DNA from 4 places in the Vreelandella sp. L-15 genome. Region 2 is predicted to be linked to each of the others. Evidence: predicted binding sites of a transcription regulator. Region 2 holds the regulator's gene; each other region holds the start of a gene.

Region 1 (3,636 bases), on a different contig from region 2:
AGCCAGCAACGCCGGAAACAGCGCAAGCAGCAGGCTTGTTCGCTCCCCAAACCAACGGTTGAGCAGCGGTGAAGACGCTGCCAACACGAAGCCCATTAACACGGCAAATTGCATCCGGCGCTTTCTCCCTAGTGACGTTCATTCATCCCAATAAGCCGCCTATACAGATGCACAAGCCGCTTAAACGTTGAATAAGTGTGATTTTATATGCACAAACCTTATACTAGCGTTTCTCACATTTCTAGAAAAGACGGCCCCAATAAAAAACCGCCTAACGTAATACGCTAGACGGTTTTTATAGCAAATACGCGACTTTACGGTGTCGACAACCAGCCAGAGAGCTCGTTATTGACCACTGCTAACAGTGCATCTATATGGTCATCGCGGTCATTCAAACAGGGGATATAGCTAAAGGTTTCGCCACCCGCTTCCATAAAGCTGTCATGGATCTCCTCTTTGATCTCCTCAAGGGTTTCCACACAATCAGAAGAGAATGCTGGCGAAAGAATCGCAATATGCTTATGCCCCTGCTTGGCCAGCTCGGCAACGTGCTCCACTGTTTGCGGGCCAACCCACTTCTCGGGGCCAAACTGCGACTGAAAGGCGGTATCCACCTCCTCCTTGCTTAAGCCCAGCTTCTCACGCAGCAGCCGTGTGGTTTTCTGGCATTGGCAGTGGTAGGGGTCGCCTTCCATTAAATAACGCTCAGGCACCCCGTGATAGCTGGCAACTAACTTGGTCGGGCGGCTCTCAAACCCGTCATAAGCTTCCTGTACCGAATTCGCCAGCGCCTGGATATAGGCAGGATGCTCAAAATAAGCGGGCACGGTGCGAATATAGGGCTGCCACTTCATCTTCATCAGCGTGCGAAACGCCTGATCATTCGCCGTCGCGGTGGTGGGCGAGCCGTATTGCGGGTAAAGCGGGAAGAACACAATGCGCTCGCAGCCCTTCTCTTTCATACGCTTTAGCACGCTATCGGTGGAGGGGGTGCCGTAGCGCATGCAGAAATCAACTTCTACATCATCGCCATACAACGCCTTTAAGCGCTCGGTCATTTTTTCCGTTTGGGAACGCGTGATGGTTAGCAGCGGGCTTTCATTCTTCTCATTATTCCAAATACTTTTATACGCATGGCCAGATGAAAAAGGCCTCTTGGTGAGAATGATCAGCTGCAGCAGCGGCTGCCATTTCCAACTGGCGTAATCCACAACCCGTTTATCGGATAAGAACTCGCTGAGATAGCGGCGCATGGACCAGTAGTCGGTGGCATCGGGTGTTCCCAGGTTGGCCAGAACTACGCCCACCTTGGCGCGGGGAACCGCAGGGTGACTGCTGGGCGCATGAGTTAAACGCCCCTCACCGGGTTGATCCTTTACAACGCTATCGGCCATCTCGCTCACTCCTTAGGTGCAGTACATAATGGGCAAAATCTTAACACTTTTCGGCAAAGTCGCGGCATAATCAGGGGAGATGGTTTATCGGCATGGACGCCAGCCGGGCCCTGTATGCGGTGTTGGGCTACCGGCGGCTGGTAAGACTTTCTTGCTTACCGGGCCTGCGAAGCATGATGGATGCAGGCTACCGTTTTTTTGCCCGACGCCGTATCCGGCTGGGGCTGTGGTGGGAAAAGCGTTAGGTTAAACCGTTAACCAGTGATTAAAAAACTAGCGGCATACGCGAGGTCAGCGGCGAGCTGTAATGGGCGTCGTGACCAATCACTTCATCCTGCGGCACATGTTGCACCAGGTAAGCGCGATGGATGCCTGCACGTTTTAGCTCCAGATAAACGTCATCTAATGAACGGAACAGCATCGGCTTATTACGTTGCATCAGTATATGGCGTTCGCCTTCTACATCTTCTAGCTCTACTTGGTAGAAGCGGCTTCCCGAATGGGTAATCACCCGAATCTCAAAGTTGTCGTGGCTTGCGACGAACTGTTTTAGCTCTTTCAGTTCCATGGTTCCCTCCTGTTATTGGTCATCGTCATGGAGCACAGCATGACGCGGCCCCATGACAATAATATTACCGTGGCACTAACTGCCTAAGAGGGCAATAACAGAAAAGAGTTCCTGACCAATTCGTCAACTTATGGTCGATTTACTGATACTCGGACGGGTCAATCGCCTTACCCAGCGAGTTGCGGTCAATCCAATTACCGCCTTTGGTCTCTTTGTACCGAAACACTACTTTGTCGCCGACCGCGACGGGAAGCTCAGCATCTTCCGTTTGGTAGCTGTACTTCTCTCCCTCCACTACCAGAAAGTAGCGATAAAGGTCGGGCATGCCCAGCCACTCTTTAAAAGGCCCCTCGCGCTCTAGCGACTGGAGTTCACCGCGGCCTTCCAGCTTAGGAAGACGTTTGCGGTTACCGCGCCTAAAACCACCTGCCATTTGTTACTCCTGTCTCTCTATCTGCTCGAGGCGAACTGCTCATGAGGGTGCGCATTATACGTTCTCCCCCATGTCGCTCAAGTTAATCGCCAAACGCTTCGCCGTAGCTATCGGGAGCCAGGTCCTCAAAGCGCGTGTATTTACCAATAAAGGCCATGTGCACCGTACCAATCGGCCCGTTACGCTGCTTACCGATGATCAGCTCCGCAATCCCCTGGTTGTCAGGGTTATCCGGGTTATACACCTCATCCCGGTAAACGAAGGCAATGACGTCAGCATCCTGCTCGATCGCTCCCGAGTTATGGCTCACGATACCGTCGGCTAACCAGCACGCATCCCCCGGTACGGTTAAGTCAAACACCTCTTCTTCCCCACAGGAACGTATCTCGACGACCTGATCCCAAAATAGCTCGCTGGAGGCTATTTGCGATAAAGCAGCATCACCGAGCACGTCAGCGTAACTGCTGAGCGTGGCACGTGAAGGTGCGAAGCTAAAGTGCGATGCGCCTCCATAGGCCGTACCCCGCATCGCCGCCATTTGCCGCTGGCTTATCCCTTTCGCCGCCATGGCTTGTTTAACGTGATCAAATACCTCCTGCGGCAAAGTATCGATATTGGTGTTGGCCGTCATCGTTGACGCTTTAATTCGCTCCAGCGCTGGCTGCTGATGACCAAATGTACCAATCAGCCGGGCGAAGCGCTGCTGTTGCTCGCTTCCCGATACATCTGCGGTATACCATCCGCCACCTTCACCCGATAGAACGTGACGAATTCTGGCCACAATACCGAAGCGCAGCAGCAGGGCGCTAACATCATCTATAAGGCGACGGCTAACCGTTGCGAAGTAGAGCCGGGTTCGGCCATTTTTATCCGTCGTAATGCTGCCGTCGGTTGCCCACAGATGACGCATAAATAGCGCCAGCTGCTGATTGGAGAGCTTGAAAACATCGCTAGGAATATATTTTTCAGCAGAGCGCTGCCCAAAAATCCCCAATGATTTCAACCAACGCCCTACCCCTTGTGCATGCCATCGATTGCCATTACCAGCAATGACGAGCTGATGCCAGTTACCACGCCCGGCATGGCGGGTAACGGTTGAACCAAATTGCTCAGCGGCGCACTGGACAGCCTCACTATTCGCCTCGCTGGCCGTGGTGTAACGTAGCGGTTGGCCTTTGACATAGCTGCCGTCGCCCAACAAATGGGCTAGCAGGATAAGCGCGTGCTCCTCCCATACCACC
Region 2 (3,636 bases):
ACCCTCGTCATGGGTTAAATCTGTCTTGTCATGATCAGACGGCATAGCTGAGTCATTAGACTGAGCTTCGACCGGCTGCTCATCTGGAGAAATGTTGTCTGCCGGATCTGCAGGCTCTTGAGCAAATGTCAGTGGGCTTGCTACCAGACCAAACGCTACACCTAAAATACCAGCTTTCTTGAGTAGTTCCTTGGACATCATATTCCGCCTCCTCGATCGCTGTGAAATACCGCTATTTAAGGAAGAGTGACATCTTGTCTTACCAGTTCCTGCAGTAATCTTCCTTGACAAGTATGTAGCAGCCTATATGCCAAAAACTCTCAATAGAAATAAAATCTATTTATATACAGACACTTATAAAAACAACCACTATGCCAATTAACCCTCTAGCACTGGCTTAAGTAGATGATTAGTTGGCTACATATGACACATGCGCGGTGTTTGACCATGCTTGCATGCCAATATGGCACACTTATACATAAGTTATGCAAGCCAAGACGGAGAGTGGTATGACACAGTGTTAGCTGTTAACGACACGGGAGGGTGGGAAAACACAGCGGAACAACGCCCCCTCACCGGGTAACGACTCCACTTGAAGCTGTGCATCATGGCGCAGTAGAACGTGTTTAACAATGGCAAGGCCAAGACCAGTACCGCCAGTGGCGGTACTGCGGCCCTTATCAACGCGGTAGAAGCGTTCGGTGAGACGCGGAATATGCACCGGATCGATCCCTTCACCGTCGTCGTCCACTTCAATGCAGGCACTGCCATTGGACAGAGCCACCCAGCGGAGCGTGATTTGACTTCCCTCCGGCGTATAGCGCACTGCGTTGAATGCTAGGTTTGAGATGGCGCTGCGTAGTTCTTGCTCGCTGCCCACCAGGCGCGCCTCGCACTCCAACGCCACCTGAACGCTATGCTGCTGGTTCGAGAGCGCCAGCGCATCCCGGCGAATGCTCTCAAGCATCGACCCAACCTCAAGCGGCTGATGATCTTCGCCGCCTCGGTCAATCTCCAGGCGTGACAAAAGCAGTAGATCATTCACCAAGCTCTGCATACGCTTGGTCTGCTCTTCCATCTGACCAATGCCTTTACTCAGGCGCGGTGGCAGCATCTCTTTAAGATCGCCATAGGTTTCCAGATAGCCGGAAAGAACGGTGAGTGGGGTGCGCAGCTCATGGGAAACGTTAGCGACGAAGTCGCGGCGCATCTGCTCTAGGCGATGCAAGCGGGTAATATCCCGCGCCATAACCAAGCGCTCGTCATCACCATAGAGCGTGATTTGATACTGCAGAATGCGACGCTCATCAATGGGCGAGGTGAGCGTGAGCGGCTCGCTGTACTCACGGGCATTAAAGTAGCTGATGAAACGCGGGTCGCGCAGCAGATTAGTAATGTGCTGACCGCGGTCATGGGCGGTTTGCAGGCCTAGCATGTCGGTGGCGGCACTGTTCCACCACTCTAAATCACCGTGGCGATCCAGCATCACGACGCTATCACGCATCGCTTCCGAGGATTCTTGAATACGCGCGAGGGTTGCTCGCAGCCGGCTTTGGGTAATGCGCTGGCTTTTTTGGTAACGGTAAAGGCGATCGAATAGCTCGCCCCACATGCCAGTTGCCGCAGGAGGCTCATCGTGCGGGTTGAGCGTTAGCCACTTGAACAGCGCCCTAAGCTGGCGGAGTTGATACACCAAACAGAGCGTTAGACCCGCGGCTAACCCGAAACCGGGGTAACCTAGCAGCCATCCCAGGCACATCCCTAGGAAAGCCAGCCAGATAATTCGCCACAGTTCACGGCTCCACAGACGCACGATTACACCCGAGCAGAGAAACGATACCCAGTGCCCCGCACTGTTTGAATCAGATTCTGATGCGCTTCACCTAGCGCTTTGCGCAACCGGCGAATATGCACATCCACCGTGCGCTCTTCTACATACACATTGCCGCCCCACACCTGATCAAGTAGCTGGCTACGGGTATAGGCGCGCTCTTGGTGAGTCATAAAGAATTGCAGTAAGCGGTACTCGGTAGGGCCCATCTCCAGCGCTTTGCCATGGGCGCTGACGCGATGGCTCACTGGGTCCAGTAGCAATCCATTGATTTCGATGGGGTCTTCCACACCGCGCGGGGTCGCCCGGCGCAGCACGGCTTTAAGACGAGCCACCAACTCGCGGGGGGAAAACGGCTTGGTGATGTAGTCATCCGCCCCCGCCTCCAGGCCCTGAATTTTATTATCCTCTTCGCCTTTGGCGGTCAGCATAATAATTGGCAGCTCAGCGGTGGCCTCTTCGCGCTTGAGACGACGGGCCAGCTCGATGCCGCTGGTGCCCGGCATCATCCAGTCCAGCAGCAGCAGGTCGGGCTGGTGGTCAACGACCATCGCATGGGCATCCTGGGCGTTGTCCGCTTCAAGCACGCGATAGTCAGCCATTTCCAGCGCCACAGCGATCATCTCGCGAATGGGTGCCTCGTCATCGACAATCAGTACGGTCTTGGCGGTCATCCAGGGCCTCACGGTGTTCTATGAAAACTCGTTTATACAAAACAGTTCAATGACATGTCTGTGACGATGACACCATGACTTAATGACAATTCTATGACACCCAGCATAATTAGCCAGCTGCAGGCCACCAGCTCAGAACAATTCCGGCAAATACCAAGAGCCCTGACCAGTGGTTATTCAGAAACGCCTGGAAGCAGCGGTCGCGGTCACAGTGAAAAATTAACCGCTGCTGATGAGCAAACGTCGCTGCCATGCCTACCAAGCCCAGCCAGAAAAAACCGCCTAACCCAACCCGCAACCCCACCCAGGTAAGCAACGCCAGCGTAGCAAGCTGCAGCAGGCCAATGATGAAACGGTCGGCGCTGCCAAACAGCACCGCGGTGGATTTAATGCCGATTTTCAGATCATCGTCACGATCCACCATGGCGTATTGGGTATCGTAAGCCACCGTCCACAGCAGGTTAGCGCTAAATAGCAGCCAGCCTTCCAGCGGCACATGCCCCAGTACCGCGCCAAACGCCATTGGGATCGCCCAGGAGAAAGCCGCCCCGAGCACCACCTGGGGAAAGTGTGTGTAGCGTTTCATAAACGGATAAATAAATGCCAGCAGCACACCCCCAAGCGAGAGCAGCACGGTAAACCAGTTGGTCAGCAGCACTAAAATAAAGGCGGCGGCCACCAGCGCCACAAATAGCAGCTGCGCTTCGGTTTCGCTGATCCGACCGGTGGCCAGTGGCCGCTGCTTGGTACGCTTTACATGGCCATCGAAGTGGCGGTCGGCGTAGTCGTTCACCACGCAGCCTGCGGCGCGCATCACATATACCCCGGCAATAAAAATCAGCAGTACATCGCGGCCTGGCACGCCCTCTGACGCGACCCACAGCGCCCACAGCGTTGGCCACATCAGCAGCCAAGTGCCAATGGGTCGGTCCAAGCGCATTAACTGTAAGAAATCTGCCAAACGGGCCCACCCGGTCGGGCGCAACAGAGAACGGTCCATGCTCATGCTTACCTCGTCAAAAAAGCTGCTGCGTTAGCCTAGCGCGACGGAAGGCCCAGCGCATCCGCCATGGTAGATAAAAAATACTCCTGAACCAGTAACGAAAGCCCACCATGTTCAAAGACAGAGCG
Region 3 (3,636 bases), on a different contig from region 2:
GGCACAGGCAGTGAAGATCATTAGTACGCCGAACACTCGCTCCACGTTGGCGTAACCAAAATGGTCGTTAGCGGTCTTTTCGAATTTGATGCGGCGCTGCATCAGCATGCCAATGCCCATAATGACCAAGCCGAGCAGGATGGAGAGCAGCAGGCTTTGGTTAAAGGTCAGGTCGAGCCCCACGTGGGAGAGCCCTTTGGTCAGCGTGACCATGGCAACAATAAAGCCCACCAAAAATACATAGCCCGGCACGTAGCGCTTGGCGGCGGTAAACGGGTTATCGTTTTCAAAAATCAGGTGGTGGACCGATTTGAACAGCACAAAGCCGATGGTACCGGCCAGCAGCGGGGAAACGACCCAGCTTGCGGCAATCTTGGTAACCGCCCCCCAATCCACGGTAGAAGCCCCCAGGCCTGCCACCGCGAAGCCCACAATCGCGCCCACAATGGAGTGCGTGGTGGAAACGGGCCAGCCTTTCATGGAGGCCACCAGCAGCCAGGTTCCCGCTGCCAGCAGCGCCGCTAACATGCCGTACACCAGCAGCTGTGGGTCTTCCTGCAACAATTCAGGATCGATGATGCCTTTACGAATGGTGTTGGTGACTTCGCCACCGGCCAGCCATGCGCCTAAAAACTCAAAGACAACGGCAATAAGGATCGCCTGTTTGATGGTAATCGCTTTCGACCCCACCGAGGTTCCCATGGCGTTAGCGACGTCGTTTGCGCCGACGCCCCACGCCATAAAGAAGCCAAATACACAGGCCAGAATGATAAAAATGTCACCGTGCTGGGCAATAATCTGCATGAGTATCCCTTAGCGTGCGGTCAAAATCTGCAGGCGGCTACCTACGCGTTCAGCGCGATCAGAGACTTCGCCCACCCATTCAATGATCTTGTAGAGGAAGATCACATCCACCGGCGGTAGCTGGCTCTCAAGCTCAAACAGCTGACGACGAATCGCCACCTGCTGGCTATCGGCCTGGTGCTCAAGGGTGTGCAGTTCGCGGATCATGTTTTGCATGACATCGGAAACATTGCGACCAAAACCGGATTCCAGCAGGTCTTTCAATTCTTCAAGCGCTTGGCGAGCTTGGGCCACACAGGCCACACTGGTGCGCATGTAGTCGCGCATCGGTTCGGCCAGCTCATTGGGTACGCGCATTTTACGGCCCAGCATAATGCCGGTAATGTCGCGCACTTTATTGGCAATCTTGTCCTGAACACTGATCAAATCGAGCAGGTCAGAACGCGATACCGGCAGGAACATGGTGTTAGGCAGGTTCAGCCGCAGTTCTGTTTTCAGGGTGTCGGCGTCGTGCTCTAAGCGCGTGACGTTCTCGCGCAGCTCAGCCGCCGTGTCCCAATCACCGACAAGTGTTGCCTCGAAGAACGGCAGCAGTTGGTCGGCACATTCATTGGCCTTGACGATGTGGGCCAGCAACGGCTGGAATGGCGAGCGGCCAAACATCGCGGAAAAAGGGTTGGAGGTTACCATATAGCCTTTAGCCTGTTTTCGGGGAGCCTGGAAATGGCGGGCGCCAGTATAAAGAGTGCGTCCGCCGCCGTCATGAAAAGTTCATAATGTCATCAAAAATTAACCAAAATGTCATAATAGTGAGGTGGCGATTGTCATGAAAAACTCAACCAGTATGCCAGCACCGACCGAGGTAGAGCTAAAACTGGCACTGCCACCCACCCAGATCGACGCGCTGTTACACCATCCGGTGCTCGCCAGCACTCCCCCCGTTCAGCAGCAGCTGGCCAACACCTACTTCGATACCCCGGCGGGAGATTTAGCCGCCGCACGAATAGCGGTGCGCCTGCGCCAGCTGGATAGCCAAGTATTGCAGACGGTAAAAACCGCCGGCCAAGGGGGTGGCGGGCTCTCCAGCCGACAGGAGTGGGAGTGGCAAGTTCCTGACCCCAGCTTAGATCAATCCGCCCTGGCCGCCCTGCCGCCCTTTCAAAACGCGTTAGCAGACAAAATTGCGGCACTGCGCTCGACGCTAAGCACAGACTTCACCCGCCGCAGTTGGCAGCTTGCCTGGCAAGGCAGCAAGATTGAGCTGGTGCTGGATGAGGGCGAGATCGTTTGTGGCAAGGCTCGCGCGCCGATTTGCGAAGTGGAGCTAGAGTTAAAAGCAGGCGACCCTGAGGCGCTATGGTCGCTGGCGGCCGAGCTGGCCAGCCAAGTACCACTGCGTCCCTCCGACAGCAGTAAGGCATCGCGGGGCAATGCGCTGGGCCGCCAGCAGTGGCCGCTGCCTGATGCCCAGCACCCGGCCGAGTGGCTACACCGCGCGACAGTCGCACTCGACGCCTATCACGATAGCGGTGACGCGACGCACTTAATCGCCGCGCAGCAGGCATTGGCAACGCTTGCCCAGCACCCGCAGCTGGATAGCGCCGCACGGGCAGATGCTGAGATGCTGCCTAAGGCATTAGATAGCGCAGGCATGCCCACCACCGCCTACGGCGCGGCTGCGTTAAATTTGGCTCGTCGCTTCGCTTATGAAACCGCGCTACGCTAAACACGTTTCAACCACTCATTAAGCCCACCTCAGGATGACGCGATGAGCTTTCCCCTTACTCCCGGCGCCGAAGGACTCCGCGCCCGGCTGTTCCATATTATTTTTGAATCCGATACGCCGGGGGCGAAGGCGTTTGATATTGCGCTAATCGTCGCCATTCTGCTCAGCGTTGCGGTGATTTTGCTCGGTAGCGTTGAGATCTATGCCGAGCGTTACGGGCATATTTTCTTCTACATCGAATGGGCCTTTACACTGCTGTTTAGCCTGGAACTGCTGGTACGGCTCTACTGCCTTGAACGCCCCACGGTGTATTTAAAAAGCTTTTACGGCGTGGTGGATGTGATTGCAATTATCCCCACTTGGCTAGTGCTGCTGATGCCTGGCGCGCACGCGCTGGTGATGGTGCGGATTTTGCGGGTGTTGCGCATCTTCCGCATTTTGCGACTGATGGAGTTTGTGGGGGAAGGCAGGCTACTGCTGGATGCGCTTAAACGTAGCCTGCGCCAGATTTTGCTATTTTTCAGTAGCATTCTCATGGTGGTCACACTGTTTGCCGCGCTGATGTACACCATTGAGTCCCCTGAGTCGGGCTTTACCAGCATACCGATGTCGATATATTGGGCCATCGTGAGCATCACCACCGTCGGGTATGGGGATATTGTGCCCGCCACTTCGCTGGGCAAAGCCATCACGGTGATTCTGATGCTGATTGGCTACTCGATTATTGCCGTGCCCACCGGGGTGTTTTCTGCCCAAGTGATCCGCTCGATTCGTGAAGACCGCTACTCAGAAGAAGCCTGCCCTGGCTGCGGCCACGACCGCCACGAAAAGCGTGCCCGCTACTGCCTGCGCTGCGGCACTTGGCTGGATGAGAACAGCGAGGAGCCGCGCAAAAAAGCGCACAAAGAGAGCAGCGACGATGAGACGCCAAGCGAGGATAAATAGCACCTCGCCGATACGAAAACGGAGACGCTAAGCGCCCCCGTTTTAATAGTGCTCAGTGACCGCTACTCTTGAAACGGCGTTATATCGCCACGCCCTTCCCGCACGACTTTGGGCGGCAGTTCACGAAGATCAATCACGCTCGTTGGGTCAAGGTGGCAGGC
Region 4 (3,636 bases), on a different contig from region 2:
TGCGGTGAACCAGCACGCGGGTTTTACCGGAGCCCGCGCCCGCCAATACCAGTAGGTTGCCCTGGGGGGCACTGACGGCCTCTCGCTGGGCGGGGTTGAGCTGATCGAGTATCGCCGTGACGTCGTCCATATAAGCCGCTGCCGGTTCGAAAAATGGGCGGCCAGTTTAGCACAGCCCGCCCACTGGCTGGGTATACAGCGTACGTCGCGTTGGGCTGCGTTTATTGATCGTCTGGGTAACGCAGCGTGGTCAGGCTCTTTTTCACCGCTTTGAGCTGTTCGGCAAGCTTGGGGCCGCGAGTTTTGGCCACGCCAACGGCCAGCACGTCGATCAGCACTAGATGCGCGATGCGCGAGCTGAGCGGCGTGTAAATCTCGGTATCTTCATGCACATCGATGAACAGCGGCAAGCTCACTTCGTGGGCCAGCGGAGACTCGCTGGGGCATAGGCCAATCACCGTAGCCCCCGCTTCGCGGGCCAGGCGAACGCTGGCCACCAGCGCCCGGGTTCGGCCTGTCTGCGAGATGGCGACCACCACGTCGCCCTCCTGCAGGGTCACCGCCGACATGTTCTGCATGTGCGGGTCGGCGTAGGCAGAGGTCGAGATCTGCAGGCGGAAAAACTTGTGCTGGGCATCGAAGGCCACCGCGCCGGAGGCGCCAAAGCCGTAGAACTCGACGCGATTGGCCATGGCCAGTGCATTGACGGCCTTGCCCAGCGCTTCGTTATCGAGCCGGTCGCGTACCGACAGCAGCGTGCCGACGGTGGAGTCAAAAATGCTGTGGGAGAACTCCGCCACTGAGTCGCTATCGTTCATGGAGAACTGGGCGAACTGACTACCACTGGCCAGCATCTGGGCTAGCTGAAGCTTGAAGTCCTGGAAACCGTTGCAGCCAAGGGCGCGGCAGAAGCGCACCACGGTGGGTTCGCTCACCTTTGCCTCGGTGGCAAGATCCACGATCCGCATATGAATCACTTCATCGGGGTTGCGCAGCACGAACCGCGCGACCTTTTGTTCGGAGCGACGGAAATGCTCCATGCGGCGTCTCATTTCATCGAACAGGGCGCGGCTCACGTTCAGCTCCTTAAATTCTTGATCGTGCTTATGCAGCCTAGGTGGCCACAGTATGCCTGAGTGACGCGAAGAGGGCAGCGGGAATCACCCGTAATGGCTGCCGTTTAAAGGGCGTTAACCCATTTCTTCAAGATTCGTCATCATTTTGTCAAGTAGGTTATAGTAAGAAGTGACGTGCCGCACTGCATCATTTAAAAATCAGTCGTCACGGATGCAGGTGGACGTAGGCAACTTCACCTGGAGGAGCGTCGATCATGAGAAACGTCGAACGAATGACCTCGGTAAAAAGCGAATTGCTCGACATATTCATGAGTATGGAGGTCGATGAGCATGCCCAACGTCGGCGCAGCGCCGCCCAGCGTAGCCTAAGGGCACGCAGAGGGATTGAGCTGCATCGGGAGTTTCAGAAACTATCGCGGGATATCGCTCCCATGCCGGACGATGACGAACCGCAAGAGAGCGAACTGCACTAACAACCGCGTGCGAAGAGACTGCCCCGCCGATTAGCGGGGCGGTGACGGCTTAGATCAAGCCGGCCACGAACACGGCGATGACACCTGCGGGCGCGACGAAGCGTGCGAGTATGTTCCATACGCCCACACCAGCGGCTGACAACCCAAGCTCAGTCTCGACACTCTTGCGCTCTAAACACCAAGCGGCGAATAGGATCGCTCCCAGGCCGGTCAGCGGCAGGAGAATCTTGCTGGTAAAGGTGTCGAGCAGGTCGAAGATATTCAAGCCAAAGAACAGCACCTCCGCCCATACGTTGAACGAGAGCAGGGCGGCAACGCCTAGCGCCCACACTGCAATACCGCTCGCAAACGTCGCTACCAAACGCGACATCGAGGTACGCTCTTCCAAGGTTTCCACCACCGGCTCCAGCAGCGAGATGGCAGAGGTCAGCGCTGCAAACGTAAGCAGCAGGAAGAACATCAGGCCGAGAATCGTACCGCCCGTCATGTTGCCGAACGCCAGCGGTAGCGTCACGAAGATCAGGCCGGGGCCTTCGCCTGCGCTCAAGCCGTTGGCAAACACGATCGGGAAGATCGCCAAGCCGGCCAGCAGGGCAATGGCGGTATCCAGTATGATCACGGTGCGCGCGGTGCTGATCAGGTTGACGTCTTCGCCCAGGTAAGAGCCGTAGGCCATCATGATGCCCATGCCCAGCGAGAGGGTGAAGAACGCTTGGCCCATGGCTGCTAGTACCACGCCGCCATTTAGCGCAGACCAGTCTGGGCTGAACATGAAGCTCAGGGTTTCACCGAAGTAGCCGCTGGTCATGCCGTAGCCGACCAGGATCAGCATCAGTACCACCAGCGCAGGCATCATGGTGCGCGCTGCGCTTTCCAGGCCTTTGGTGACGCCGCGGGCCACGATGCCGATCACCAGCACCATGAAGGCGGTGTGCCATAGCAGCAGTGTCGTCGGGCTGCCCAGCATGCCGCTGAACAGCGCACCAATGCTGTCCGCATCTTGGCCGTTGAAGGTGCCAATCACCGAGCTCAGCGTATAGTTCAACGACCAGCCGCCGATCACGCTATAAAACGACAAGATCAAGAAGGCGGCGAGAACACCGCTCACCCCGATCGTTGCCCAAGCGCGCGTCTTGCCGTGGCTAGCGGCCAAATCGGACATGGTGTTGATGGGATTTTTCTGGCCGCGACGGCCAATCATCCACTCGGCGACCAGAATGGGCAGGCCGACCAGTGCTACACAGGCCAAATAGACCAGAACGAAGGCGGCACCACCGCTGTCGCCCACCATGTACGAGAAACGCCAGATATTGCCCAGGCCAACGGCGGAGCCCGCCGCGGCCAGCACAAAGCCCATGCGAGATGACCACTGTGCATGCGCAAGTTTTGCCATAAATCACCTATGTGAAGTTCGATTGTAATGAGTCGTTGTCGGCGCACTGCACCGATTTTCGGAAATAGAAAGATTGCCAGCGTGCTTTTCCGAAAGAACGCGCAATTTATCCGATCATAGGGGGGCTTGCCAGTCAGCTCGTCTAAAAAGAGGCCTTAGAATAGCTGGCTCTGCTTTTCGTCAGCAAAAGGCTCGAGGGCCGGTAGTGAAATGCGCCGTTGGAGGGCGTGGTACAGGTGTCGAGCCATCTCTGGCGACGCTCGGTTATCGGCTGTATGCACAAATAAGAAAGGGCTTTTCCCCTGACTTATCCACAGGATGAGGCGGTCTACCCACGGCTCGAAGTAGCGAGTATTGATGGCTTTGTCAATATGGCCAATGAAGCGAATGATCGGTTGCTCTGCCGTGGAAAGCACGTGTAGCGGGAGTTTCGGCTTTTCCTGCTGAGCGTGAGCGAGACCTGCATGGCCATTGGCAGGGGTCGAGAACACGGGGCGCACATCGAGCATCACACGGTTGGCGCCATAAGTTATCAACAATTGGTTGAAGGCTTTCTCCTCCTCACCCTTGTGGAAAAAAACAGGGTGGCGCACCTCCACGGCGCAGGGCAGATGCGCTGGCCAGTGAGCGAGCAATGCTTCGAGTTTAGGTAGCTCTGCAGGGCCGAAATCACGCGGTAGCTGGACCATGGTTG

What was found. The regulator PhoB, encoded in region 2, activates phosphate uptake and scavenging genes when phosphate is short. The targets are predictions, from matches to a motif close to TGTCATANNNNTGTCANA.
Region 1: AC13CY_RS02155 (DUF6482 family protein) is a predicted target of PhoB. The motif match lies at 2,014-2,031, and genes of this name have one in related genera.
Region 3: AC13CY_RS06470 (CYTH domain-containing protein) is a predicted target of PhoB. The motif match lies at 1,582-1,599, and genes of this name have one in related genera.
Region 4: AC13CY_RS09435 (PA3496 family putative envelope integrity protein) is a predicted target of PhoB. The motif match lies at 1,212-1,229, and genes of this name have one in related genera.

The regions. Positions count from the first base shown of each region.
Region 1 covers NZ_JBSXNN010000024.1:19,072-22,707, forward strand. The annotation lists gene AC13CY_RS02140 (putative monovalent cation/H+ antiporter subunit A) at 1-114, opposite strand, end outside; gene hemH (ferrochelatase) at 315-1,394, opposite strand; partial or broken gene AC13CY_RS02150 (DCC1-like thiol-disulfide oxidoreductase family protein) at 1,463-1,639, shown strand; gene AC13CY_RS02155 (DUF6482 family protein) at 1,660-1,962, opposite strand; gene AC13CY_RS02160 (hypothetical protein) at 2,102-2,395, opposite strand; gene AC13CY_RS02165 (replicative DNA helicase) at 2,478-3,636, opposite strand, start outside.
Region 2 covers NZ_JBSXNN010000081.1:55,390-59,025, reverse strand. The annotation lists gene AC13CY_RS12370 (hypothetical protein) at 1-201, opposite strand, end outside; gene phoR (phosphate regulon sensor histidine kinase PhoR) at 521-1,813, opposite strand; gene phoB (phosphate regulon transcriptional regulator PhoB) at 1,816-2,505, opposite strand; gene ubiA (4-hydroxybenzoate octaprenyltransferase) at 2,615-3,505, opposite strand; gene AC13CY_RS12350 (chorismate--pyruvate lyase family protein) at 3,544-3,636, opposite strand, start outside.
Region 3 covers NZ_JBSXNN010000050.1:6,171-9,806, forward strand. The annotation lists gene AC13CY_RS06460 (inorganic phosphate transporter) at 1-804, opposite strand, end outside; gene AC13CY_RS06465 (TIGR00153 family protein) at 814-1,494, opposite strand; gene AC13CY_RS06470 (CYTH domain-containing protein) at 1,631-2,530, shown strand; gene AC13CY_RS06475 (ion transporter) at 2,573-3,475, shown strand; gene AC13CY_RS06480 (L-threonylcarbamoyladenylate synthase) at 3,538-3,636, opposite strand, start outside.
Region 4 covers NZ_JBSXNN010000064.1:10,737-14,372, forward strand. The annotation lists gene uvrD (DNA helicase II) at 1-130, opposite strand, end outside; gene hexR (transcriptional regulator HexR) at 222-1,076, opposite strand; gene AC13CY_RS09435 (PA3496 family putative envelope integrity protein) at 1,331-1,549, shown strand; gene AC13CY_RS09440 (sodium-dependent transporter) at 1,599-2,942, opposite strand; gene AC13CY_RS09445 (DUF72 domain-containing protein) at 3,098-3,636, opposite strand, start outside.